DNA from 4 places in the Mesorhizobium sp. M0106 genome. Region 3 is predicted to be linked to each of the others. Evidence: predicted binding sites of a transcription regulator. Region 3 holds the regulator's gene; each other region holds the start of a gene.

Region 1 (5,926 bases), on a different contig from region 3:
CTCGCTTACTCGGGACGGCCGGCGGCTGGTCGATGTCGCAAAGCGCGACGTCTGGCCTTGCATCGAGAACGTGGTCGCGGATTTGTGCGCAGGTTTTTCGGGGCCGCTTCTTGAGCAGCTGGCTGCCATCGAGGACGGCCTCGCCGCTGCCCCTCTCGACCGTCGTGTAAATAAGCCTGAGGGTGCCGCGCAATGAGACATCTGCTCGACCGCCCTATCTGGAGCGCGCTTCAGACGCGACATCGGGCCTTCGCGGAGGGTGACAACCTCGCCATGCGATATCGGCCGTCGATCGTCCCTTTCGCCGCCACTGGCGCGGACGACCCGGAAAGCCTGCGGGCGCTCGAAAACCTTGTCTCCCCGGGCGAGAGTGTGATCCTGCTTCAAGCGGACGCGATTGCTCTGCCCACGGGGCTTTCCGCGACTTCGACCGCAGCCGGGGTTCAGATGATCGCCGAGCAGCCATTGCAGATCGTCTCCGACCCGCGCGTGCATCGTCTGACCCGAGACGATGCTGCTGAGATGCTCGCCCTGGCATTGCTCACCAAGCCTGGCCCATTCACGCTCGAAGCCTTGAGCCTGGGCGATTTTTGGGGTGTGAAAATCGAGGGCAGGCTTGCGGCAATGGCCGGCGAGCGCATGAAGCAACCTGGTTATACCGAACTCAGCGGGGTGTGCTCACATCCGGAATTTCGCGGCGGTGGCCTAGGAAAGCTGCTGTCCCTATTCGTGGCAAACCGGATAGTGGCGCGCGGCGAAGTTCCCTATCTCCACGCCTATGCCAGCAACGCCGCGGCCATAGCGTTATACGAGTCCATCGGCTTCAGGTTGCGAAGCACAATGAATGTGGCCGTGGTTCAGCGCACCGAATGATTAGTCGGCGCATGATGCGCAGCATGGATTCATCCCGTATCGGAAGGAAGGATTTCGTACGGCCGAAATCCTTCCTTGAGACTGCAAGATCTTGCTGCGTGTCAGACCGCGATCTTGCCGCCGCCTTGCCTGGTGATGGCAACGACCGCCGGGCGCACCGGCATGTCCGGCTTGAAGTCGGGCCAGCGCGTCGACAAATCCTCATAATAGGACGGACGGCCGAAAGCCTCCCAGTCCTCGCCGCCGTCGCCCGGATGCTGGACGGCAACGAAGGCGGTCTGGTCGTCCGGCGCAAACAGGGGACCGCACATTTCGGCGCCGATCGGCACGCGGAAGAACAGCTTTGATGTCGCCCGTGCCGTCCCTTCCGTATCGACAGCCCACAGACCGTCGGTGCGGCCGGTGGCTTTCGGGCCCTGGCCGTCGGTGGCGACCCAGAGGCGGCCGGCCGAATCTACCGTGCAATTGTCCGGCATGCCGAACCAGCCATTGGCGGTGGTTGCGGTCGAGAAGGTGGCGCCGACGTCGGCCACAGCGGGATCGCCGCATTTCAGCAGGATTTCCCACCTACCCTTTGTCGCGGTGAAATCACCGCCGTCCTCGACGATCTCGATGATGTGGCCAAAGGCGTTCTCGGCACGCGGGTTGGCGGCGTCGACCTGGTCGGCCTTGCGCTTCGAATTGTTGGTCAGCATGACGTAGACCTTGCCGTTGGTGGCATTGGGCTGGATGTCTTCCGGGCGGTCCATCTTGGTGGCGCCGAGCAGGTCGGCGGCGCGGCGCGTCTCGATCAGCACGTCGGCCTGGCTGTCGAAGCCGTTCTCCGCCGTCAGCGGCCCCTGGCCGAAGACGATCGGCAGCCACTCGACCGAACCGTCGTCGGCAAACTTGGCGACATGCAAGGTGCCGTCGTCGAGCAAATCCATGTTGGCGGCGCGGTCGTCCGGATCGAACTTGCCTGTGGTGACGAACTTATAGACATAATCGAAGCGCTCGTCGTCGCCGAGATAGAAGACGACACGGCCATCCTTGGCGACGATCGATTCGGCGCCCTCATGCTTGAAGCGCCCCATCGCGGTGCGCTTCCTCGGCGCCGAAGTCGGATCCTGGACGTCGACCTCGACGATCCAGCCGAAGCGGTTCGGCTCGTTCGGCTCCTTGCCGATATCGAAACGGTCGTAATGCGCTGCCCATTCATAGGCACCTTCGGGAATGCCGAGGCGCTTGTAATTGGCGGCTTCCTTATGCCCCTGCGGCAGCTCGCCCGAGAAATAGCCGTGGATGTTCTCCTCGGCCATGACATAGGTGCCCCATGGCGTGACGCCGCCGGCGCAATTGTTGATGGTGCCGATGATTTTCGTGCCGGTCGGATCGGCGCTGGTCTTGACGCGGTCGTGGCCGGCGACCGGGCCGGAGAGCGCGATCTCGGTGTTGGAGGTGATGCGGCGGTTGAGCTTGCCGTCGCGAACGACCTGCCATTTGCCTGATACCTTGCGTATCTCGACGATAGTGCCGCCATGCGCCGTCATCTCGACGTCGACTTGTTCCTTGCTGAGGGGCGCCTGCTTGGCCTTGCCGTCGATGATGGTGACGAGGCCCGGAAACATCAGGTGCGGATTGGTGTATTCGTGGTTGACCACCAGCAGGCCGTGCTCGGCCGAGCCGTCGATCGGGATATAGCCGACATAGTCGTTGTTGTAGCCGAATTGTCTGGCCTGGGCTTCCGCCGACTGTTTTGTCGGATCGAATTCCGGCGAATCGGCGAACAGCGGATCGCCCCAGCGCAGCAGTACATCGGCGTCATAGCCGGGTGCGACGTGATGCTTGTCGTCGATGCCGGCCTCGAGCTCGTCAAAAGCGAAGGCGGAGCCTTCGGCGGCGCGGGCATTGTCGGCGGTGATCAGCGCCAGCGGGCTGACGGTAGCGGCTATGGCCGAGACGGCAAGCGAACCCTTGAGGAAGCCGCGGCGTGAGAACCGCGCGGCGATGATCTCACCCATGGTGCGGTTGTCGGTGGGATTGGCTCCTGGCCCATCGTTTTCCTCGAGCAGGCTGGTGCGGAAATGGGCGTCAGGGGTGCGATGTTCGGTCATAGGGCCTGCCTCTGGCTGGATGGATTGCTGGAGCGTGTTGCCTGGCCAATCCGGTATTACCGGCAGGTCACAGTTTGATGACATGCCGGCTAATTGCCACCTGCGATTTCGTATCCAACATCGGCCCCGCTTGACCGCGACCGGCGCTTCGGAAACAAGAGCTGCGGCAGGCGGTAGGGACCGCATCGGGAGGAACAAAAGTGAGTTTCTGGGGACTTGGGCAGCTCTGCGTTTCGACGGTGATCTTCCTGCTGGCGGCGATGGCCGCAAAACAGTGGGGGCTGGCGCCGAGCCTCGGCAAGATTGTGCTGACGTTGGCGCTCTATTCGCTGGGCAATCTGATCATGCTGAGGCTGATCCGTGAATTCGGCATGTCGGTGTCGTTCAGCCTGTCGGCGGTGATCCAGCTGGTGTCGGTGAATGTGGTGGCGCTGGTCTTCTTCGGCGAGCGCGTCAATGCCTTGCAGGCAACCGGCATCGTGCTTGCCATCGCAGCTGTGGCGCTGATCACGCTCGGGCCCTATCTGCAAAGGCTGTAACTGCGATCGGGCCGATGAAGAAGATTGCAAGCAGACTGCCCAACTGGCTGGAGTTCCCGGTTCTGCTGGCCGGGCTGGTCATTGCCGGCGGGCTGTGGGGGTTCGAGGAGCTGATGGAGCTGGCGCGGGCGACCACGCCGCATGCCTTCGACACCGAAATCCTGCTTGCCTTCCGCAAGGCCGGCCAGCCCGACAATCCGATCGGACCGGCGTGGCTGGAAGGGGCGATGCGCGACATCACCAGCCTCGGCAGCGCCAGCGTACTGCTGCTGATCACGGCAGCAATGATCGTCTATCTGCTTCTTATCCGCAGGCCAGGCGCGGCGCTTCTCATGTTCGTCGCGGTAGCGGGCGGCCAGCTCCTGTCAAGCGTGCTGAAATTCGATATCGACCGGCCGCGCCCCGATCTGGTCTCGCATCTCGCCGATGTGGCATCGCTTTCGTTTCCGAGCGGCCACGCCATGCTGTCGGCGGTGACGTATTTGACGCTGGGCAGCATGGCGGCGCGGGTTTTGCCCGGGCGCACAACGAAGATCTATGTACTCGGGCTGGCGGTGCTGACGACAGTGGTGGTCGGCATCAGCCGCATCTATCTCGGCGTCCACTGGCCGTCCGACGTATTGGCCGGCTGGTGCGCCGGCTTTGCCTGGGCGATGCTGTGCTGGCTTGCGGCACGGTTCCTGCAGCGATGGCTTGGGCGGGCCGACGGCACCTGACTCAAATCAGCCTGTTGATCAGGCCATGACCGCAGCCTGCCAGCAGGAAAACCATCGACAGCAAGGCTGTCGAGGTTGCCAACGCTTTGAATATCTTCACCCGCTCATCCTTTTGAAGTCGTGCCTGTGAAATCGGGATCGCAGTGGATGTCCCGCCAAACGATGCCGAGGTTTGTAGCATCACAGTGCATCGGCTGGCAAAGAGTGCTGCATGTTTGGAGGCAGACCATCAATCCTTGGTGCAGGAAGACGTCGCCGACCGCGCCAGCGCAGGAACTTCATCCTCGACTGTTCGGCGATGCCGTTCTTCGATTCAACGGCGGCCAATGTCATCGAGGGTGCGGCCCACAAGGCGAGCCGCGCCGGCGTTCGCTTCATTATATCAGGCGCTTCGCCGCAGATACGCCGCATGCTGATCAACCACGGCGTCAAGCGGCCGCTGGTGACTTATACCGCCTCGATCACGGATCGCGGGCGCAGCTGAAGAAAGCCGCGCCCGCCGCCTGAGCCGATGGCTGGCTTAGTCGAGGCCCAATGCCGCTATCTCGCCGTCGTTCATCAGCGGCACGAAGATTGTCGACTTGCCGTCGGTGCCGATGTCGGCGCTGCCCGGCTTGAACGTCGCAACCGCTTGCGGCGTGCCGCCGGCTTTGTAGCGGTAGAGCGTGCCGGTCATATACGCGGTGGCGTAGATGCTGCCGCCGATGGCAACGACGCCATCGAGGTTGGCAAATTTTTCCGCGCCGGGCAGTGGCGAAACGGCCTTGGTGGCAAGATCGACCGAGAGCAGGCCGCCCGGCTCCGCGGTGCTGAAGTCGGGCTTGATGCCCTTGCCCCAGGAAGCGACGATCAGCCGGCCGCCATCGGCGAAGATGCCATTCGGCGAAGCAAGCGCCGCATCCCTGACGAACAGTTCGGGCCGGTCGCCGTCGATGCGATAGATCGTATCGGCAAGCATATCCGTGACATAGATCTTGCCGGACGCGTCGGCGGTCACGTCGTTGAGGAAGACCGCGTTCGGCACGTCGATCGTCGATGTTAGCTTGCCGCTTGCGAGATCGACGACGCGCACATGGGTGAGGTCGGCGACGTAGAGTTTGCCGCCGACAATCGCCATGCCCTTGGGCGCGTCCATGCCGTCGGTCCAGTGTTGCGTGACTAGCTTGCCGTCCATCGACAGGATCGACAGATAGCCGTTGCCGTCGGCTTCGCCGGGATTGCCGACGATGTTCGAGACGACAACGCGCTGGCCGGCGGCGTCGAACAGCGCCGATTCAGGCTGCTCGAGGCCGCCGGTGCGCCAGAGTTCAGCGGCCTGAACTGCCGGCGCGGCCGCGATGCCGACCAGGGCGAGAAGTATCGAGGTGAAGAGGCTCTTCATGGCTAGTCTCCTGTAATGGACTGGCGGAGAGCTAGGCCTTTCGATACTTTTCGGGAAGAGCTATCAGGACTAGTACCGAAGGCTGATACCAAATCGTGCAAAAGAGGTGCATCCCATGAACGGCCTGATCTTCGAAGCGCTGAAGCGGACGCTTAAGGCAAAGGGCATCACCTATCGCGTCCTTGCCGAGCGGATGGGTGTTTCCGAGCCGACGGTGAAGCGCATCTTCCACGAGCGCAACTGCAAGCTCGACCGGCTGATGGAGATCTGCACTGCCGCCGGCGTAGAGTTGGAGAACGTGCTCGGCTCTATGAACAGAGGACC
Region 2 (5,926 bases), on a different contig from region 3:
CTTCGCCTATCTTGACGAACAGACCAAGCGGATGATCCGTCGGGCGATCCTCAAGGGCATCGCCATTCCTGGCTATCAGGTGCCGTTCGCCTCGCGCGAAATGCCGATGCCCTATGGTTGGGGCACCGGCGGCGTCCAGGTCACCGCTTCGATCATTGGCCCGGACGATGTGCTCAAGGTCATTGACCAGGGCGCCGACGACACCACCAATGCCGTCTCGATCCGCGCCTTCTTCAAGAAGGTCGCCAATGTCGCGGTCACCACCGAGACGGCGAAGGCGACCATCATCCAGACCCGCCACCGCATCCCTGAATATCCGCTGAGTGCCGGTCAGGTGCTGGTCTACCAGGTGCCCATCCCCGAGCCGCTGCGCTTCCTCGAGCCGCGGGAAACGGAGACGCGCAAAATGCATGCGCTGGAGGAATACGGCCTTATGCATGTGAAGCTCTACGAGGACATCGCCAGGCACGGCCGCATCGCCACCACCTACGCCTACCCGGTCAAGGTTGAGGGCCGCTATGTGATGGATCCCTCGCCGACGCCGAAATTCGACAATCCGAAGATGCACCGTTCGCCGGCTTTGCAATTGTTCGGCGCCGGCCGCGAAAAGCGCATCTACGCGCTGCCGCCCTTCACCGATGTGGTCAGCCTCGATTTCGAGGACCATCCGTTCGAGGTGCAGACCTTCGACCAGCCCTGCGCGCTGTGCGCGGCCGAGAACGTCTATCTCGACGAGGTCATCCTCGACGACCATGGCGGCCACATGTTCGTCTGCTCCGATACCGATCATTGCGAGAAGCGGCGCGCGGAAGGCCACCGCGGCCATCTCGCGCCCGAGACCCATCTTGCCCCAGGAAAAACGGAGCCGGCGCAATGATCGACGAACCGCTGCTGCGCGTTTCGGCACTGTCCAAATTCTACGGCTCGCGCGTCGGCTGCGAGAACGTCACTTTTGACCTCTGGCCGGGCGAAGTGCTGGCGGTGGTCGGCGAATCCGGTTCCGGCAAGACGACTTTGCTCAACTGCCTGTCAACTCGACTGCTGCCCAGCTCCGGCACCGCCAGCTACCGGATGCGCGACGGCCAGTTTCGCGAACTCTACCGCATGAGCGAGGCCGAGCGCCGCTTCCTGATGCGCACCGATTGGGGTTTTGTCCATCAGAACCCGGCCGACGGGCTGCGCATGACGGTGTCGGCCGGCGCCAATGTCGGCGAGCGGCTGATGGCGGTCGGCGACCGTCACTATGGCAGGATCCGCGCAACGGCGGTCGACTGGTTGTCTCGTGTCGAGATCGACGAAGACCGCATCGACGACGAGCCGCGCGCCTTTTCCGGAGGCATGCGCCAGCGCCTGCAGATCGCCCGCAACCTCGTCACCGGGCCGCGGCTGGTGTTCATGGACGAGCCAACCGGCGGCCTCGACGTCTCGGTGCAGGCGCGCCTGCTCGATCTGTTGCGCGGCCTGGTCACCGATCTCGGCCTGGCCGCCATCGTCGTCACCCACGATCTCGCCGTGGCGCGGCTGTTGTCGCAGCGCATGATGGTGATGAAGGACGGCCGCGTCGTCGAAAGCGGCCTCACCGACCGCGTCCTCGACGATCCGCGCGCGCCTTATACCCAGTTGCTTGTCTCCTCGATTCTGCAGGTGTGACGATGATTGCTCCGGCGTACCCCCCTCTGGCCTTCCGGCCATCACCCCCTCAAGGGGGGAGATCAGCAGCTTTTATGTCCCGCCCGTTCTGCGACACAGGAGAATGGCGAAACCGAATGCGACAGCCAATCTCCCCCCTTGAGGGAGAGATGGCCGGCAGGCCAGAGGGGGGTGTTGGCCCGCAGACGAATGACGATTGGAGAACCCTCTGATGGCAACCCCGCTCGTTGTCTCCGATGTCGCGAAGAGCTTCACCATGCATCTGCGCGACGGCATCAAACTGCCGGTGGTCGCCCGTGTCTCGTTCGCGATCAGGGCCGGCGAATGCGCCGTGCTCGGCGGCCCGTCCGGCGCCGGCAAGAGCTCGATCCTGAAAATGCTCTACGGAAATTATGCCGCCGATGAAGGCCAGATCATCGTCCAGCACGAGGGCGGGCTCATCGATCTCGCCTCGGCCAGCCCGCGCACCGTGCTTGCCGTGCGCCGGCTTACCATCGGCTATGTCAGCCAGTTCCTGCGCACCGTGCCGCGTGTCTCTGCGCTCGACGTCGTGGCCGAACCGCTGGTCGAGCGCGGCGAGGAGCGCGAGGTCGCGCACGGCAAGGCACGCGCCTTGCTGGCGCAGCTCAACCTGCCGGAGAAGCTCTGGGCGCTGCCGCCGGCGACGTTCTCCGGCGGTGAACAGCAGCGCGTCAACATCGCGCGCGGCTTCATCACCGAGCATCCGATCCTGCTGCTCGACGAGCCGACCGCTTCGCTCGACGCCAGGAACCGCGATGTGGTGATTTCCCTGATCGCCGCCAAGAAGGCAGCGGGCGTCGCTTTGCTCGGCATCTTCCACGATCACGACGTGCGTGAGGCGGTCGCCGACCACGTCATCGACGTGACGGCTTTTGCCGCCGGGAAAATCGCCGCATGACCAGGAAACTGTCGGAGGCGCCGCTGATCCACGAGACGGCGGAAGTCGAGAACTCGACGCTTGGCCGCTGGACCGAGATCGCCGAGCGCTGCCGGGTTTCGGAAAGCACGCTCGGCGACTATTCCTACATGATGCAGGACTGCGGCGTCTGGTGCGCAACGATCGGCAAATTCGCCAACATCGCCGCAAGCGTGCGCATCAACGCCACCAACCATCCGACCTGGCGGCCGACGCTGCACCATTTCACCTATCGCGCCTCGGATTATTGGGACGACGCCAAGCACGAGAGCGAATTCTTCGCCAGGCGCCGCGCCAAACGCGTCACCATCGGCCACGACACCTGGCTCGGCCACGGCTCGACCATCCTGCCGGGCGTCACCGTCGGCGATGGCGCGGCGGTCGGTGCCGGCGCGGTGGTGTCGAAGGACGTCGCGCCCTACACCATCGTCGCCGGCGTACCGGCCAAGCCGATCCGCGAACGCTTCGACCGCCGCACCGCGGAGCGCTACCAGGCGCTCGCCTGGTGGGACTGGGACCATGCAAGGCTGCGCGCCGCGCTCGACGATTTTCGGGAATTGTCGGCGGAGGCGTTTCTGGAGAAATATGGCGGCTGAGGGTCGTGAATGGTGAATGGTGAATGTGAATGGGGGCAGCGGACAGGTTTCGAGGCTCAGGGAAGCCGTTCTTATCACCATTCACCATTCGAGCTTCTCGCGCCGAGTTGATCCCGCCCCGCTCCAGGCTGTGGGCAGTAACAAAACTGACATCGTTCCGACACCGCAGGTTCATGCGGCTGCGCTAGCCAGGGTAAACAGACCTTCAATTGCGATTGGACTGGAGCCTGCACCATGTCAGCTACGCTCGAAATCCGCGGCGTCACCCGCCGGTTCGGCAAGAACACCGCCGTCAGCAATGTTCACATCGCGATTCCGCAAGGCCAGATGGTCGGCATCATTGGCCGCTCCGGCGCCGGCAAATCGACGCTGCTGCGCATGATTAACCGCCTCATCGATCCCAGCCAGGGCTCCATCCTGTTCAACGGCGTCGAGGTCTCCGGGTTGCGCGGCTCACCGCTCCGGCGATGGCAGCGCGACTGCGCCATGATCTTCCAGCAGTTCAACCTGGTGCCGCGCCTCGATGTGCTGACCAATGTGCTGCTCGGCCGGCTCAATCACCGTTCGACCGTGTCCAACCTATTTGGCATGTTCTCCCGCGGTGAATGCGCCGAGGCGGTTGCAGCCCTCGAGCGCCTCGACATCGCCCGCACCGCCCTGCAGCCGGCCGGCACGCTTTCCGGCGGCCAGCAGCAGCGCGTTGCGATTGCGCGCGCCATGATGCAGCAGCCGAAGGTGTTGCTGGCGGATGAGCCGATTGCCTCGCTCGATCCGCTCAACGCCAAGGTGGTGATGGATTCGCTGCAGGACATCAATTTGCGCGAGGGCATCACCGTCATCACAAATCTGCATACGCTGGATACGGCCCGCACCTACTGCAACCGCATCATCGGCATGGCCGCCGGCAAGGTCGTCTTCGACGGCCCGCCTGAAGCCCTCAACCGCGAGGCCGTGCGCATGGTCTACGGCGCCGACGGCAATGGCGGCGAAATCTCCGAGGCCATCACCTCCACCAGTGTCGCCATCAAACAGAAAATCGCTGCATCCGCCGGACCGCTCGAGCCCGCATTCCCGGGATATTGAGAACGGCCTGATCGCCCGCCCGCGTCAAAGGCACCTGTCAAAAAATTCGAACGCTACCGGCGCGAGGCCGGGACCAACAGGAGAGAGATAATGTTCAGGAAGATGGTTTTTGGCGCCGTTTCATTGCTCGCCATCGCGGCAAGCGCCGCTCACGCCCAGGATATCAAGGAATTCCGCATCGGCATCCTTGGCGGTGAAAACGAAGCGGACCGGCTGCGCAACTTTCAGTGCCTCGCCGATCACCTGAAGTCCGAATTCGGCTTCGAGAAGGTCTCGCTGTTCCCGGCCGCCGACTATGACGGCGTTATCCAGGGCCTGCTCGGCGGCACGCTCGATTTCGCAGAGCTTGGCGCGTCGGGCTATGCCAGCGTCTACCTCAAGGATCCGAACGCCGTGACCCCGATCCTCACCACCCAGCAGACCGACGGCGCGACCGGCTATTATTCGATCGGCCTTGCGCTGAAGTCGTCCGGCATCACCGACATCAAGTCGGCCAAGGGCAAGAAGCTCGGCTATGCCGACCCGGATTCGACCTCCGGCTACCTGATCCCGCTGACCCAGATCCCGAAGGACACCGGCGCTTCGAACGAAACCTTCTTCGCCTCGACTCAGTTCAATGGCGGCCACGAGAACAACCTTCTCGCGGTTCGCGACGGCAAGGTCGACGTGGCGGTTGACGATTCCTCGGGCATCGGCGACTTCAAGAACGGCTACACCTCCGGCACCTTCCACAAGGAAGTCGCCAAGGGCGCCGTGGACCCCAACGATTTCGTCGAAGTCTGGCGCTCCGGCTCGATCCCGAACGGCCCGCTGGTCGTGCGCACCGCACTCGGCGGCGATATGAGCGCCAAGCTCGCCAACTTCTTCACCAGCCTGCCGGCCAAGGACAAGCCTTGCTTCGAGGCCATCGAAGGCGGCGATTTCACCGGCTACGTTCCGGTGAAGCCGGACTTCTACAGCGTCATCGTCGAAGCCCGCAAAGCCGCGATCGGCGGCTGACGACAATTGCGGAAAGGGCGGCGTCCAGTAGAGCGACGTGCGTCCACTTGGACGCACAAAGTACGCTCTAACACTTAGATGCCGCATCGTGCTTTCCGAAAGTCGACTTTCGGGCCGATGCGGTCGCCACCTTTTTTTGTCCGCTCGTGATCCCGTATGACCTTCGCCGCTACAATTCGTTCAGACGCGGTCCGGCAGGCAGCAGACGCCTGGCGACGCCAGACGTTCTTGCGCCGGTTCTACACGGCGCTCGGCATCGGCTCACTGCTTGTCGCCATGTGCACAGCCATGTGGTTCGCCGACGAGGCCAATGCCGGACATTTCTTCGATCGGCTGCCGCACATACTGGATTTCCTTAGTTGGCTTGTTCCCAAGGACTGGAACGACGTCTGGCGGGCGCTGTTCGACATCACATCGCCGCACGACAAGGGCAGCCAAGAGTTCAACTTCCCGCTTGGCCGCGTCTATCTCTGGGGCGGCTTTTATCTACCCGAATATTTCGAGCTGATGCTCACCACGCTTAACGTGGCGCTGGTTTCCACTTTCATCGGCTTTGTCTTTGCGGTGCCCTTTTCCTTCATCGCCGCGCGCAACTTGACGCCGAGTCCGGTGCTCAGGCTCGTCGTCAAGCGCTTCATGGAACTGCTTCGCGCCTTCCCCG
Region 3 (5,926 bases):
GGAAGCGGAAAAACAACTCTTGTTGAAAAAACGCCGCGGCGAGCGGCCGCGGCGTTCGGACTTCTCGGAATCGTCGGCTCAGTTGCAGACTGGAACAGTGCCAGCCGTCACGCCGGCGCAGACCTCTTCTTTCTTGATCCAGCCGGCGTCGATGACGACGTTGAGGTTGTCCTTGGTGATGGCGACCGGGGTCAGGAACAGCGACTTGACGGTATTGCCGCCGGGCGTGGTGAAATCCTTCACGCCGGCAATGTCGGTCATCTGCTTGCCGTCGGCCAGTTGCGAGGCGATCTCGGCGGCATTCTTGCCGAGCTCGCGCGCATCCTTCCACACCGACACGGTCTGTGTGCCGAGCGCGATGCGGTTCAGCGCGGCGTGGTCGCCGTCCTGGCCCGAAACCGGAACCGATCCGGCCAGCCCTTGCGCCGTCAGCGCGGCGACGACGCCGCCGGCAGTGCCGTCATTAGCGGCGACCACGGCATCGACCTTGTTGTCGTTGGCGGTCAGGAACTGTTCCATGTTCTTCTGAGCGTTGGCCGGCAGCCAGCCGTCCGTATAGGCCTCGCCGACATTCTTGATCTTGCCGCCGTCGATGGCCTCCTTCAGCACCTCCATCGAACCGGCAAACAGGAAATCGGCATTCGGATCGGAACCCGAACCCTTGATGAAGACGTAGTTGCCTTCCGGCTTCACCTTGAAGACTTCGCGGGCCTGCATGCGGCCGACTTCCTTGTTGTCGAAGGTCAGATAGAACACGTCCTTGTTCTCGATCAGCCGGTCATAGCCGACGACCGGGATGCCTTCGTCCAGTGCCTTCTGCACGGCCGGCCCGATGGCCGAGGCGTCCTGCGCTAGGATGATCAGTGCGTTGGCGCCCTGCGAGATCAGGCTCTCGACGTCGGTGAGCTGCTTGCCGGGGTTGGACTGTGCGTCGGCGGAAATATACTTGTCGCCTGCGGCCTCGATGGCCGCCTTCATTGCGGCCTCGTCGGTCTTCCAGCGCTCTTCCTGGAAGTTCGACCAGGAAACGCCGATGACCTTGTCTTTAGCCTGCGCCACCGACGCCAGCGCCAGCGTCATGGCGACACCCGCCAGAATGGCGGTCGTGAATTTCTTCATCATATCCTCCCTGCGCCGCGTACGGCGTGACCAATTGGCTCAAAGACCAGCTTAGAAGCTCTAATTTTTTCGAGCCTCGAAAAAATACTGGCCCGATCTCCGGCTGCTGTCAACATCGATTCTGATGGATTTTGATGACTCTGCGAGTTTTTTCGAGCGTCGGAATAAACGATGACAGCGCCACCTGCATCTGACACTATTTGCCTGCATCCGACACTATTTGTCGGACATTACCGACGGCTTCCGGTTCATGAGCGGCCGCGGCAACCGGGAGGAAAGCAAAACAATGTCGGTCGGAATCCGCCATGACGATTTGCGCCGGCGCAACCGGGCGATGGTGATCTCGGCGGTGCGCCGGGCCGGCCAGCCATCGCGTACTGAGATCGCAGCTACCACCGGCCTCAGTCATTCGACCATATCGGCGATCTCTTCCGACCTGATACGGGAAGGCATCCTCGCCGAGAGCAAGGCAAGTGAGCCCGTTTCGTTGAAACGCGGTCGTCCGCAGGTCGGCCTCGCCCTCAATCCGGAAGCGGCGGCGGTGCTGACCGTGGTGTTGTCGCTGAATTTCCTGTCGGCCGCCATTATCGACTATACGGGACAGGTGGTCGCCGAGGAACAGCGCCGGCTGGACACGCTGACCATGCCGCGCGACGAGCTGATCCGTGAATGCATGGCCATCGTCCGGCGCCGGCTGCAGGATCCAGACCTTGACGTCCGCAGTGTCGCCCGCATCGCCCTGGCGATTCAGGGCATTACCGACTCCCCTGCACGCGCCATGCTGTGGTCGCCGATCACGCCGCAGACCGACATCGCCTTTGCCGACATGCTGGAGGGCGAATTCGGCATCCCGGCAACGGTGGAGAACGACTGCAACATGATGGCGGTGGCTTTGCGCTGGCGCAATCCGGATCGCTATCGCGACGACTTCATCGCCATCCTGCTTTCGCATGGCATCGGCATGGGGCTGGTGCTGAAGGGCGAACTGTTCACCGGGACGCATTCCTCGGGCGGCGAATTTGGCCACATGATCCATCGTCCGGGCGGCGCGCTCTGCCGTTGCGGGCGGCGCGGCTGCATCGAGGCGTATGCCGGCAACTACGCCATCTGGCGCAACGCCAGGCAGATGAGCGAAGACAGCGAACCGGTCGCCGACGTCAGCGACGCCGACATGCGAGCACTGGCGGCCCGGGCGCGCGAGAAAGATGGGCCGGAACGCGAGGCCTACCGCAAGGCCGGCGAAGCGCTGGGTTTCGGTCTCGGCTCGCTGTTCGCGCTGATCGATCCGGCACCGGTCGCGATGGTCGGCGCCAGTGCCGCCGCCTTCGATCTGATCGAGCCGGCCTTGCGGAAGGCAATCGCCCAGACCGCCGGCGGCCAGCATTCAGGCTCGATCTCCTTCGATACAGAGCCGAACGAATTGCCGCTGATCCGCGAAGGCTGCGCGATGCGGGCGTTAAGCTTCGTCGACCAGGAGATTTTCGCGCCGGGCGCGCAAATGAGGCCCAGCGTCAGAAAGAACGTAGCATGACCAGGCGGGTCAATCTTCCCTGATCGCATAGCCGGCACCGCGGATGGTGCGGATGACATCCGGCATCCGGCCGTTGTTGACGGCTTTGCGCAGCCGCCCGACATGCACGTCGACGGTGCGTTCGTCGATGTAGATTGTCTCGCCCCAGACATTATCGAGTAACTGGCTGCGCGAGAAGACACGGCCCGGATGCCGCATCATGAACTCGAGCAGCCGGAATTCGGTCGGCCCGAGCCTGATTTCGCTCTTCTTGCGATAGACCCTGTGCGATTCGCGATCGAGCACGATGTCGCCGACCTTCAGCACGCTGGACAGCACTTCCGGCTTGGCGCGCCGCAGCAGCGCCTTGACCCTGGCCATGAATTCCGGTGTCGAAAACGGTTTGACCAGATAGTCGTCGGCGCCGGTCGAAAGACCGCGCACCCGGTCGCTCTCCTCGCCGCGCGCGGTCAGCATGATGATCGGCAGCCGCTCGGTTTCGGGGCGCACCCGCAACCGACGACAGAGCTCGATGCCGGAAACCGCTGGTATCATCCAGTCGAGCACCAAAAGGTCGGGCACATTCTCCTGCAAACGGATCTCGGCTTCGTCCCCGCGTGTCACCACCTCGACCTGGTAGCCTTCGGATTCGAGATTGTAGCGGAGCAGCACACCCAACGGCTCCTCGTCCTCCACCACCATTATGCGTGGTGCGATCATCGGCTGGGCACCCCCATCATGTCACCGGTGCGGACATTGTCGTTTCGTCCTGCTTCGGACGATTGACCGGCAATTGCTCGCCGGTCAGCACATAATACGCATTTTCGGCGATGTTGGTGACATGGTCGCCGATCCGCTCCAGATTCTTGGCGCAGAACAGCAGGTGCGTGCAAGCGGTGATGTTGCGCGGATCTTCCATCATGTAGGTCAACAGCTCGCGGAACACGGACGTGTATTTGACGTCGATGCGCTCGTCGGCGGCACGCAGCTTGGCCAACGCGGCCGCATCGCCTGCAGCATATTCCTCGATGACACCCTGCACCTGGATGAGAACCAGCTGCGCCATCGCGTCGATGGAATGCGACAGGTCCCGCGGCGTGGCGCTGAGGCTGACCGCACTCACGCGCTTGGCGATATTCTTGGCAAGGTCGCCGATGCGTTCGAGGTCGCCCGCCATGCGGATCGCTCCGACCACATGGCGAAGATCGTGGGCCATCGGCTGGCGTTTGGCGATCAGGGTGATGGCGCGGTCGTCCAGTTCGCGTTGACGCGCATCCATGATGGCGTCGTCGGAAACGACGCGTTGCGCCAGCACGTTGTCGGAATTCAACAGGGCCTTGGTCGCCCCGCCGACCATCGAACCGGCGAGGTCGGCCATGTCGCGGATCAGCTTGCTGATCTGCTCGAGATCCTCGTCGAAAGAAGCGACTGTGTGTTCGCCCATGGTCCTGTCCTCATATGCATGATCGGAACGGCTCAGCCGAAGCGGCCAGTGATGTAGTCCTGCGTGCGCTTCTCGCGGGGTGACGTGAAGATCTTCTCGGTCCGGTCGAACTCGACCAGCTCACCCAGATACATGAAGGCGGTCTGGCGCGACACGCGCGCCGCTTGCTGCATGTTGTGGGTTACGATGACGATCGTGTAGTCGGCTTGCAACTCGTCGATCAGTTCCTCGATCTTGGCGGTCGACAACGGGTCGAGGGCCGAAGCCGGTTCGTCGAGCAGAATGACTTCCGGCTTCACGGCCACCGTGCGGGCGATACAGAGCCGCTGCTGCTGGCCGCCGGACAGGCTCAAGCCGCTGGCGTTGAGCTTGTCCTTGACCTCGCTCCACAGCGCGGCGCGCTTCAACGCCTGTTCGACGCGGCCGTCCATCTCGGACTTGCCGAGGTTCTCGTAGAGCCTGACGCCGAAGGCGATGTTCTCGTAGATCGACATCGGGAACGGCGTCGGCTTCTGGAACACCATGCCGATCTTGGTCCTGAGGAGGTTGAGATCCTGCGACCGGTCGAGAATGTTCTTGCCGTCGAGCAGCACCTGGCCCTCGGCCGTCTGTTTTGGGTAGAGCTCATAGATGCGGTTGAACACACGCAGCAGCGTCGATTTCCCGCAGCCGGAAGGGCCGATGAAGGCCGTGACACTGCGCTCAGGCAGCGACAGGCTGATGTCCTTCAGCGCCTTGCTCTGGCCGTAGTAGAAGTTGAGATTCTTGACCTCGATCTTCGTCTTCTCGGCGACCGTTTCGGCCATCGTCATGTCTGGGGACAACATCTGTGTCATCTGTCCTCTCTGCGTCCGGTAAGGCTGCGGGCGAGGATGCTCAAGCCCAGAACCGTCAGGGTGATTATGAGTGCGCCGGTCCACGCCAGTTGCTGCCATTCCTCGTAAGGGCTGAGAGCGAACTGGAAGATGGTCACCGGCAGGCTGGCCATCGGCGCGTTGATATTGCTGCTCCAGAACTGGTTGTTGAGCGCGGTGAAGAGCAGCGGCGCCGTCTCGCCGGAAATGCGTGCTATCGCCAGCAATATGCCGGTGACGATGCCGGACAATGCGGCGCGGTAGGCGACCGAACGGATCACCACCCAGCGTGGCGCGCCGATCGCGGCACCGGCTTCACGCAACGCGTTCGGCACCAGGTTGAGCATGTCTTCAGTGGTGCGCACGACCACCGGAATGACCAGGATGGCAAGCGCAACGGCGCCGGCAATGGCCGAGAAATGTCCCATTGGCCGCACCATCAGCTCATAGACAAACAAGCCGATGATGATCGACGGCGCCGACAACAGGATGTCGTTGATGAAGCGGACGACGGTGGTGATGCGCGAAAAGCGTCCATACTCGGCCATGTAGGTCCCCGCCAGCACGCCGATCGGCGTGCCGACGACAACGGCGATGATCGTCATCAGCAGGCTGCCCGCGATGGCATTGAGCAGGCCGCCGGCCTCGCCCGGTGGTGGCGTCATCTCGGTGAAGACCGCGAACGAAAGCCCGGCTGTGCCCTTATAGACCAGTGCGCCGAGGATGAGCGCCAGCCAGGCAAGCCCGATGCCGGCGGCGACGACGCAAAGCGCCATCATCACCGAATTCCTGGCTTTGCGGCGGCTGTGGAGCGATGAGGATGGCGACATCGGTCAGGCTCCCGTACGGGCGTCGATCCGCATCAGCATATAGCGGGCGGCGGCAAGGATCAGGAAGGTGATGACGAAGAGGATCAGGCCGAGCGAAACCAGCGAGGAGGTGTAGAGGTCGCCGTCGGCCTCGGTGAATTCATTGGCGATGGTCGCCGAGATCGTCGTG
Region 4 (5,926 bases), on a different contig from region 3:
GAAGATCCGCGACGGCTTGCGCCGCGCCAGAACGAACGCAATCCATAGCGGGATCGCCGTGGTCGCATCGCCGATGTTATGGATCGTGTCGGCCAGCAATGCCACGCTCCCCGACAACGCAACCACGACCATCTGCAATGCCGCGGTGATGGCCAGGATCACGAACGACCATTTGATTGCCCAGATGCCCCGGTCGGTGGTGGCAATTGTCGCGTCGATGACGCCATGGCTGTGACCGTGCGGACCGTGATCGCCGTGATGATGTGCGGCGTGCGAGCCGAACCCGAGCCAGTCCAGAATGCGGGCTACGATGGCATTCATAGATACTTCGCCAGCTGCTTGAGTTCCGCCAGCGAGTTGCCGCCGGTTTCCACGCTGTCCGTCAGGCAATGCTCGATGTGATCGTTGATCAGCTCGCGCTTGGCGCTGCTGATCGCTTTTTCGACTGCATGAAGCTGCTGCGCCAGGTCAACGCAAGGGCGATGCGCCTCGATCATCGCCAGCACCGCCGCAAGGTGGCCTTGCGCGCGCTTCAGGCGCTTTATGATGGAAGGATGCGAGGCGTGGAGGTGATCTGACATGCTTGAGCATATCCTCCCGGGGAGGATATGCGTCAAGCTCTAAGTCAGCTGTGCAACGTTCGGAGGGGCTTCACCTTGAGCATTGCTTGTTCTATGCCTTTCCCATGAAGAAGCTTGCCCGTTTTCTTGGCCTGCTGGTCGTTGCAGCAGTCCTTGCGGTGGCGCTGGGCACGCTGCTGCCGCGCCCGCTCTGGCCGGCGGCCGTTGCCGATCCGATCGGCACAAGCCACCGTATCCTGGTGCTGCAAAATCCGATCCACACCGACATCGCCATCCCGGTCGACGACGATGTGCGCCGGCGCTTCCATTTCCTGGTCGATGCCGGCATTCCAGCAGACATGGCGGAGGTCCGCTACATCGTCTTCGGCTGGGGCGGCCGCGCCTTCTATCTGGAGACGCCGACCTGGTCGGAGCTGAAGGCGGTGCCGGTGATGAAGGCGCTATCGGTCGATGCCTCGGCAATGCATGTCGACATTTCCGTCGACATCGCCGAGCCGCATCGCGACGTCGCTGCCTTCGACATCGGCGAGGAGCGGTTTACGGCGCTGCTCGATTACATTGCGGCAAGCTTCCGGCAGGGGCCGAACGGGGCCATCCCGATCGAGAGTGCGGCCTATTCCCGCTTCGATCGGTTCTTCGAAGCCAATGGTCATTTCAACGCGCTGATCGGCTGCAACACCTGGACGGCGGCGGCACTGCGCACGGCCGGGCTGCGCACCGGCTGGTGGGATCCGCTGCCGGCCTCGCTCGGCCTGTCGATGCGGCTTTACAATTGAAGAGGGTTCCGGCTGATCAACGCCGCGATCCTTCGCGCCCCCCTCTGTCCTGCCGGACATCTCCCCACGAGGGGGGAGATTAGCGGCTTCGGCGCCTTGCTAGGTCATGCAACCTTGAAGATTGGCGAAAGCCAATGTGATGGCCAATCTCCCCCCAAGTGGGAGAGATGTCCGGCAGGACAGAGAGGGGTGCTGTCCAGGGCGCTGTCCCTCCAGCCTGTCGTGCGTATCATCGCGCGCCATCGTCCAACGCCCGCCAGCCATAGAGCCAGTCGAGATCGGCGGCGAGTTTTTCGGGCGAGCGCATCGCCAGGAACAGGTTGCGGGCCATCGCCACCGGCCCGGCCGCATGCCAGGCGAGGCGGTTGACGACGCCGCGGCGGGCGACCTGGGCGACGCGCGGCCGCCGCGCCTGTTCCCAGGCGACAAGCGCGCTGCTGAGATCGGCAGGCGAGGTGGCAACCAAACCGGCAAGGGTTACCGCGTCCTCGATCGCCATCGCCGCGCCCTGTGCGGCAAACGGCGTCATCGCATGCGCCGCATCGCCGATCAGCGCGATGCCTTCCGGCGTCGTCCACCGCCGCTGCTCGACGGTGTGGATCGGCCATGCCGTCCATGGCGCGGCCTCGCTCGCCAGACGGACCAGCGCCGGCGCGGTACCGCGCATGGCGCTGGCGAGGATGGCGGGGTCGGCATGCCCCGACCAGCCCTCGGCGATGCGCTCGCCCTTTGTGAAGGCAGCGAGGTTGAAGGCAGTGCCACGGCTGACCGGATAGGCGACCATATGGAAGCCGGAATAGAGGAATGCAGTAACACAATCGGGCTCACCGATCGCCGCAAAGGTTTGTCCAGCGGGGCTGTCGGCGGCCACCGTGGCGCGCCAGGCAAGCTCGCCCGAAAACCGGCTTCTCCGGAAATCGGCTGCGTTGCGGGCAAGCGTTTCTCGCACCGACGACCAGACGCCATCGGCGCCGATCAAAAGACAGCCAGCCTCGACCGTGTCGCCATCAGCCGATGCAGTGACGGTAACACCTTTCGATCCGGCTGCGATGTCGGTCACCCGCGCGCCGGCGATCAGATCGATACCGGGCTGCTCCGAAACTCGCTGCATCAGCGCTGACTGCAGATCCGCGCGGTGGGCAACGAGATAGGGCGCTCCCCAGCGCGTTTCGGCCGCCTGGCCAAGCGGTACGCGCGCCAGCTTGCGCAGCGTGGCGGCATCCTTGAGCACGACCGCCTCCGGCCGCACCGCCGTCGCCAGCAGCCGATCGAGTACGCCGAGCTGCCGTAGGATGCGCGTCGCGTTGGGCGAAAGCTGGATACCGGCGCCGGCAGCCTCGAGGTGCTGCGCCTGTTCGAACAGTTTTGTCCGATAGCCGCGCTCGGCGAAGGCCAGTGCCGCGGTCAGCCCGGCGACGCCCGCCCCGGCGATGACCACCTGCCGGGACTGCGTTTCCTGCATCAGGGTTGTCGCGAAAGAATCAGGCGGCCTGGTCGAGATAGAGGCAGCCCGGCGGCTGCGTTTCCAACGCCTTCAGCTTCGGCGAATAGCGATAGAGCGTCGAGCAATAGGGGCAGACTTTTTCATTGTCGTCGCCCATGTCGAGAAATACATGCGGGTGGTCGAAAGGCGGATTGGCGCCGGTGCACATGAATTCCTTGACGCCGATGTCAATTGCCGGATAGCCCGCATCGTTCTGGAAATGGGGAATGGAACCGCCTGCCATCGTCGTCTCCTGATCTTGTCGATTGCATCTGGATCATAACCCGTCTCTTTGCAAGATCGATGAAATGAAACTGTCGCAAAAGCCTGTCAGAGGATAAGTTAAGCCGGTTAAGGCTATGGTCGTCGAACGGTGTGGGAAGAGCGGAAACCATGAACGAACTGAAGCCGGTGCAGAACGAATTCATCACCGTCGAGGCGGCGAGCCGCGAAGGCGGCAATCCTGACCGCTTCGTCAACCGCGAGTTTTCCTGGCTCCAATTCAACCGGCGCGTGCTCGAAGAGTCGCTGAACGCCAATCATCCGCTGCTCGAGCGTGTTCGCTTCCTGTCGATATCGGCCGCCAACCTCGACGAGTTCTTCATGGTCCGCGTTGCGGGTCTTGCCGGCCAGGTGCGCGAGGGCATCGTGCTGAAGAGCCCGGACGGACGCACGCCCGAGCAGCAGCTCGAACAATTGCTGCGCGAGGTCGAGCGCCTGCAGGAGGACCAGCAGAAAAGCCTTTCGGCGCTGATGCTGCTCCTCGACAAGGAAGGCATCGAGAGCATCACCCGCGATGCGCTGAGCAAGGACGAGAAGATCTGGCTCGAGGACCATTTCCAGGAGCAGGTATTTCCGGTGCTGACGCCGCTGTCGATCGACCCGGCGCATCCGTTCCCGTTCATTCCCAATCTCGGTTTCTCGATGGCGTTGCAATTGCGCCACCGTAAGAACGGCGAGGAAATGAGCGCGCTTTTGCGCCTGCCGGTGGCACTGAGGCGCTTCATCCGCTTGCCGGATCGCAAGCGCCATGTTCGCTTCATCCCGCTCGAGGAGGCGGTCGGTCTTTATATCGGCAAGCTGTTCCCGGGCTACGAGGTCAAGGGTTCCGGCACGTTCCGCATCATCCGCGACAGCGATATCGAGGTCGAGGAAGAATCAGAGGATCTGGTGCGCCTGTTCGAGACGGCGCTGAAGCGGCGGCGCCGCGGCTCGGTTATCCGGATCGAATTCGACCGGCTGATGCCGCCCGAACTGCGCGACTTCGTCGCCGGGGAGCTTGGCGTTTCGGCAAGCCGCATCAGCGTGCTCACCGGTCCGCTGGCGCTCAGCCAGATCTCGGAGATCGTCGCCGTCGCCCGCGACGATCTGAAGTTCACGCCCTACAATCCGCGCTTCCCCGAGCGCATCCGCGAGCATGGCGGCGATTGTTTTGCCGCGATCCGCGAGAAGGACATCATCGTCCACCACCCCTACGAATCCTTCGACGTCGTGGTGCAGTTCCTGCGCCAGGCAATGGCCGATCCGGAAGTGGTGGCGATCAAGCAGACGCTCTATCGCACCTCCAACGACAGCCCGATCGTACGCGCTTTGGTCGACGCCGCCGAGGCCGGCAAGTCGGTGACCGCGCTAGTCGAGCTCAAGGCGCGTTTCGACGAGGAAGCCAACATCCGCTGGGCGCGCGACCTCGAGCGCGCCGGCGTTCAGGTCGTCTTCGGCTTTCTCGAACTGAAGACCCACGCAAAGATGTCGCTGGTGGTGCGCCGCGAGGATGGCAGGCTGCGCAATTACGTGCATCTGGGCACCGGCAACTACCACCCGGTCACGGCACGCATCTACACCGACCTGTCCTTCTTCACCACCGATCCGACGATCGCGCGCGATGTCGCCCAGCTGTTCAACTTCATCACCGGCTATGCCGAGCCGGCCGAGCAGATGCGGCTGGCCATCTCGCCGTTTACGCTGCGCGACCGCATCCTCCAGCACATTTCGGATGAGATCAGCCACGCGCTGGAGGGCAGGCCGGCCCGCATCTGGATGAAGATGAACGCCTTGGTCGACCCGATCGTCATCGATGCCCTCTACGATGCCAGCCGCGCCGGCGTCGAGATCGATCTCGTCGTGCGCGGCATCTGCTGCCTGAGACCGCAGGTGCCCGGCCTGTCGGAGAACATTAGGGTGAAGTCGATCGTCGGCCGTTTCCTCGAGCACAGCCGCATCTATTGCTTCGGCAACGGCCACGGCCTGCCATCGGACGGGGCGATCGTCTACATCTCCTCGGCCGATCTGATGCCACGCAATCTCGACCGCCGCGTCGAGACCATGGTGCCGATCACCAATCCAACTGTGCACGAACAGGTGCTCGGCCAGATCATGCTTGGCAACATCATGGACAACCAGCAAAGTTTCGACGTATTGGCTGACGGAACCTCCCGGCGCGTTGTGCTGGAGGAGGGCGAGGAACCGTTCAACGCGCAGGAATATTTCATGACCAATCCGAGCCTGTCCGGACGGGGCGATGCGTTGAAGTCGCATGCGCCCAAGCGCATCGCGCAGTTCAAGCGCCGCAAGAAACAGAACGCAGCGACGGGCTGATGATTTCAGCGTCCCAGGGCCGGCTTCAGGACCGCCGACCGCTGTCCATCATCGATATCGGATCGAACTCGATCCGTCTTGTCATCTATGAGGGGCTGGCGCGCTCGCCGACCTTGCTGTTCAACGAAAAGATGCTGGCCGGCCTCGGCCGCGGCATCGTTTCGACCGGAAAGCTCGATCCCGAGGCGGTGACGCGCTCGATGGAAGAGTTCCGCCGTTTCCGCGCACTCTCCGACCAGGCCGGCGCCGAGCGCATGTATGTGCTGGCGACCGCCGCCGCTCGCGAGGCGGTCAACGGCCCCGACTTCATCCACCGCGCCGAGGATGTGCTCAAGACCGAGATCCAGGTGCTGAGCGGCCGCGAGGAAGCCCATTATTCGGCGCTCGGCGTCATTTCCGGTTTCCATCCGGCCAACGGCATCGCCGGCGATCTTGGCGGCGGCAGCCTCGAGCTGATCGATATTGACGGTGAGACGATCGGTGACGGCATC

Evidence for each region. Region 3 encodes PhoB, which activates phosphate uptake and scavenging genes when phosphate is short. Its sites were predicted from a motif close to TGTCATNNANCTGTCAT; they were not measured.
Region 1: a site for PhoB is predicted at 3,033-3,049, ahead of NKJ55_RS22915 (PhoX family protein). Genes of this name have one in related genera too.
Region 2: a site for PhoB is predicted at 3,320-3,336, ahead of phnC (phosphonate ABC transporter ATP-binding protein). Genes of this name have one in related genera too.
Region 4: a site for PhoB is predicted at 3,145-3,161, ahead of NKJ55_RS28470 (RNA degradosome polyphosphate kinase). Genes of this name have one in related genera too.

What each region holds. Positions count from the first base shown of each region.
Region 1 is NZ_JAMYUA010000026.1:13,735-19,660, forward strand. It holds gene NKJ55_RS22905 (MarR family winged helix-turn-helix transcriptional regulator) at 1-196, shown strand, start outside; gene NKJ55_RS22910 (GNAT family N-acetyltransferase) at 193-873, shown strand; gene NKJ55_RS22915 (PhoX family protein) at 975-2,966, opposite strand; gene NKJ55_RS22920 (hypothetical protein) at 3,167-3,505, shown strand; gene NKJ55_RS22925 (phosphatase PAP2 family protein) at 3,520-4,221, shown strand; partial or broken gene NKJ55_RS22930 (sodium-independent anion transporter) at 4,481-4,705, shown strand; gene NKJ55_RS22935 (SMP-30/gluconolactonase/LRE family protein) at 4,742-5,602, opposite strand; gene NKJ55_RS22940 (helix-turn-helix domain-containing protein) at 5,718-5,926, shown strand, end outside.
Region 2 is NZ_JAMYUA010000001.1:333,972-339,897, forward strand. It holds gene NKJ55_RS01605 (alpha-D-ribose 1-methylphosphonate 5-phosphate C-P-lyase PhnJ) at 1-877, shown strand, start outside; gene phnK (phosphonate C-P lyase system protein PhnK) at 874-1,650, shown strand; gene phnL (phosphonate C-P lyase system protein PhnL) at 1,862-2,569, shown strand; gene NKJ55_RS01620 (DapH/DapD/GlmU-related protein) at 2,566-3,183, shown strand; gene phnC (phosphonate ABC transporter ATP-binding protein) at 3,418-4,266, shown strand; gene phnD (phosphonate ABC transporter substrate-binding protein) at 4,357-5,265, shown strand; gene phnE (phosphonate ABC transporter, permease protein PhnE) at 5,422-5,926, shown strand, end outside.
Region 3 is NZ_JAMYUA010000018.1:27,920-33,845, reverse strand. It holds gene xylF (D-xylose ABC transporter substrate-binding protein) at 79-1,119, opposite strand; gene NKJ55_RS18690 (ROK family protein) at 1,406-2,650, shown strand; gene phoB (phosphate regulon transcriptional regulator PhoB) at 2,660-3,349, opposite strand; gene phoU (phosphate signaling complex protein PhoU) at 3,366-4,073, opposite strand; gene pstB (phosphate ABC transporter ATP-binding protein PstB) at 4,106-4,909, opposite strand; gene pstA (phosphate ABC transporter permease PstA) at 4,906-5,757, opposite strand; gene pstC (phosphate ABC transporter permease subunit PstC) at 5,761-5,926, opposite strand, start outside.
Region 4 is NZ_JAMYUA010000042.1:24,943-30,868, reverse strand. It holds gene NKJ55_RS28495 (cation diffusion facilitator family transporter) at 1-321, opposite strand, end outside; gene NKJ55_RS28490 (metal-sensing transcriptional repressor) at 318-581, opposite strand; gene NKJ55_RS28485 (TIGR02117 family protein) at 686-1,357, shown strand; gene NKJ55_RS28480 (FAD-dependent monooxygenase) at 1,587-2,819, opposite strand; gene NKJ55_RS28475 (zinc-finger domain-containing protein) at 2,839-3,084, opposite strand; gene NKJ55_RS28470 (RNA degradosome polyphosphate kinase) at 3,234-5,435, shown strand; gene ppx (exopolyphosphatase) at 5,435-5,926, shown strand, end outside.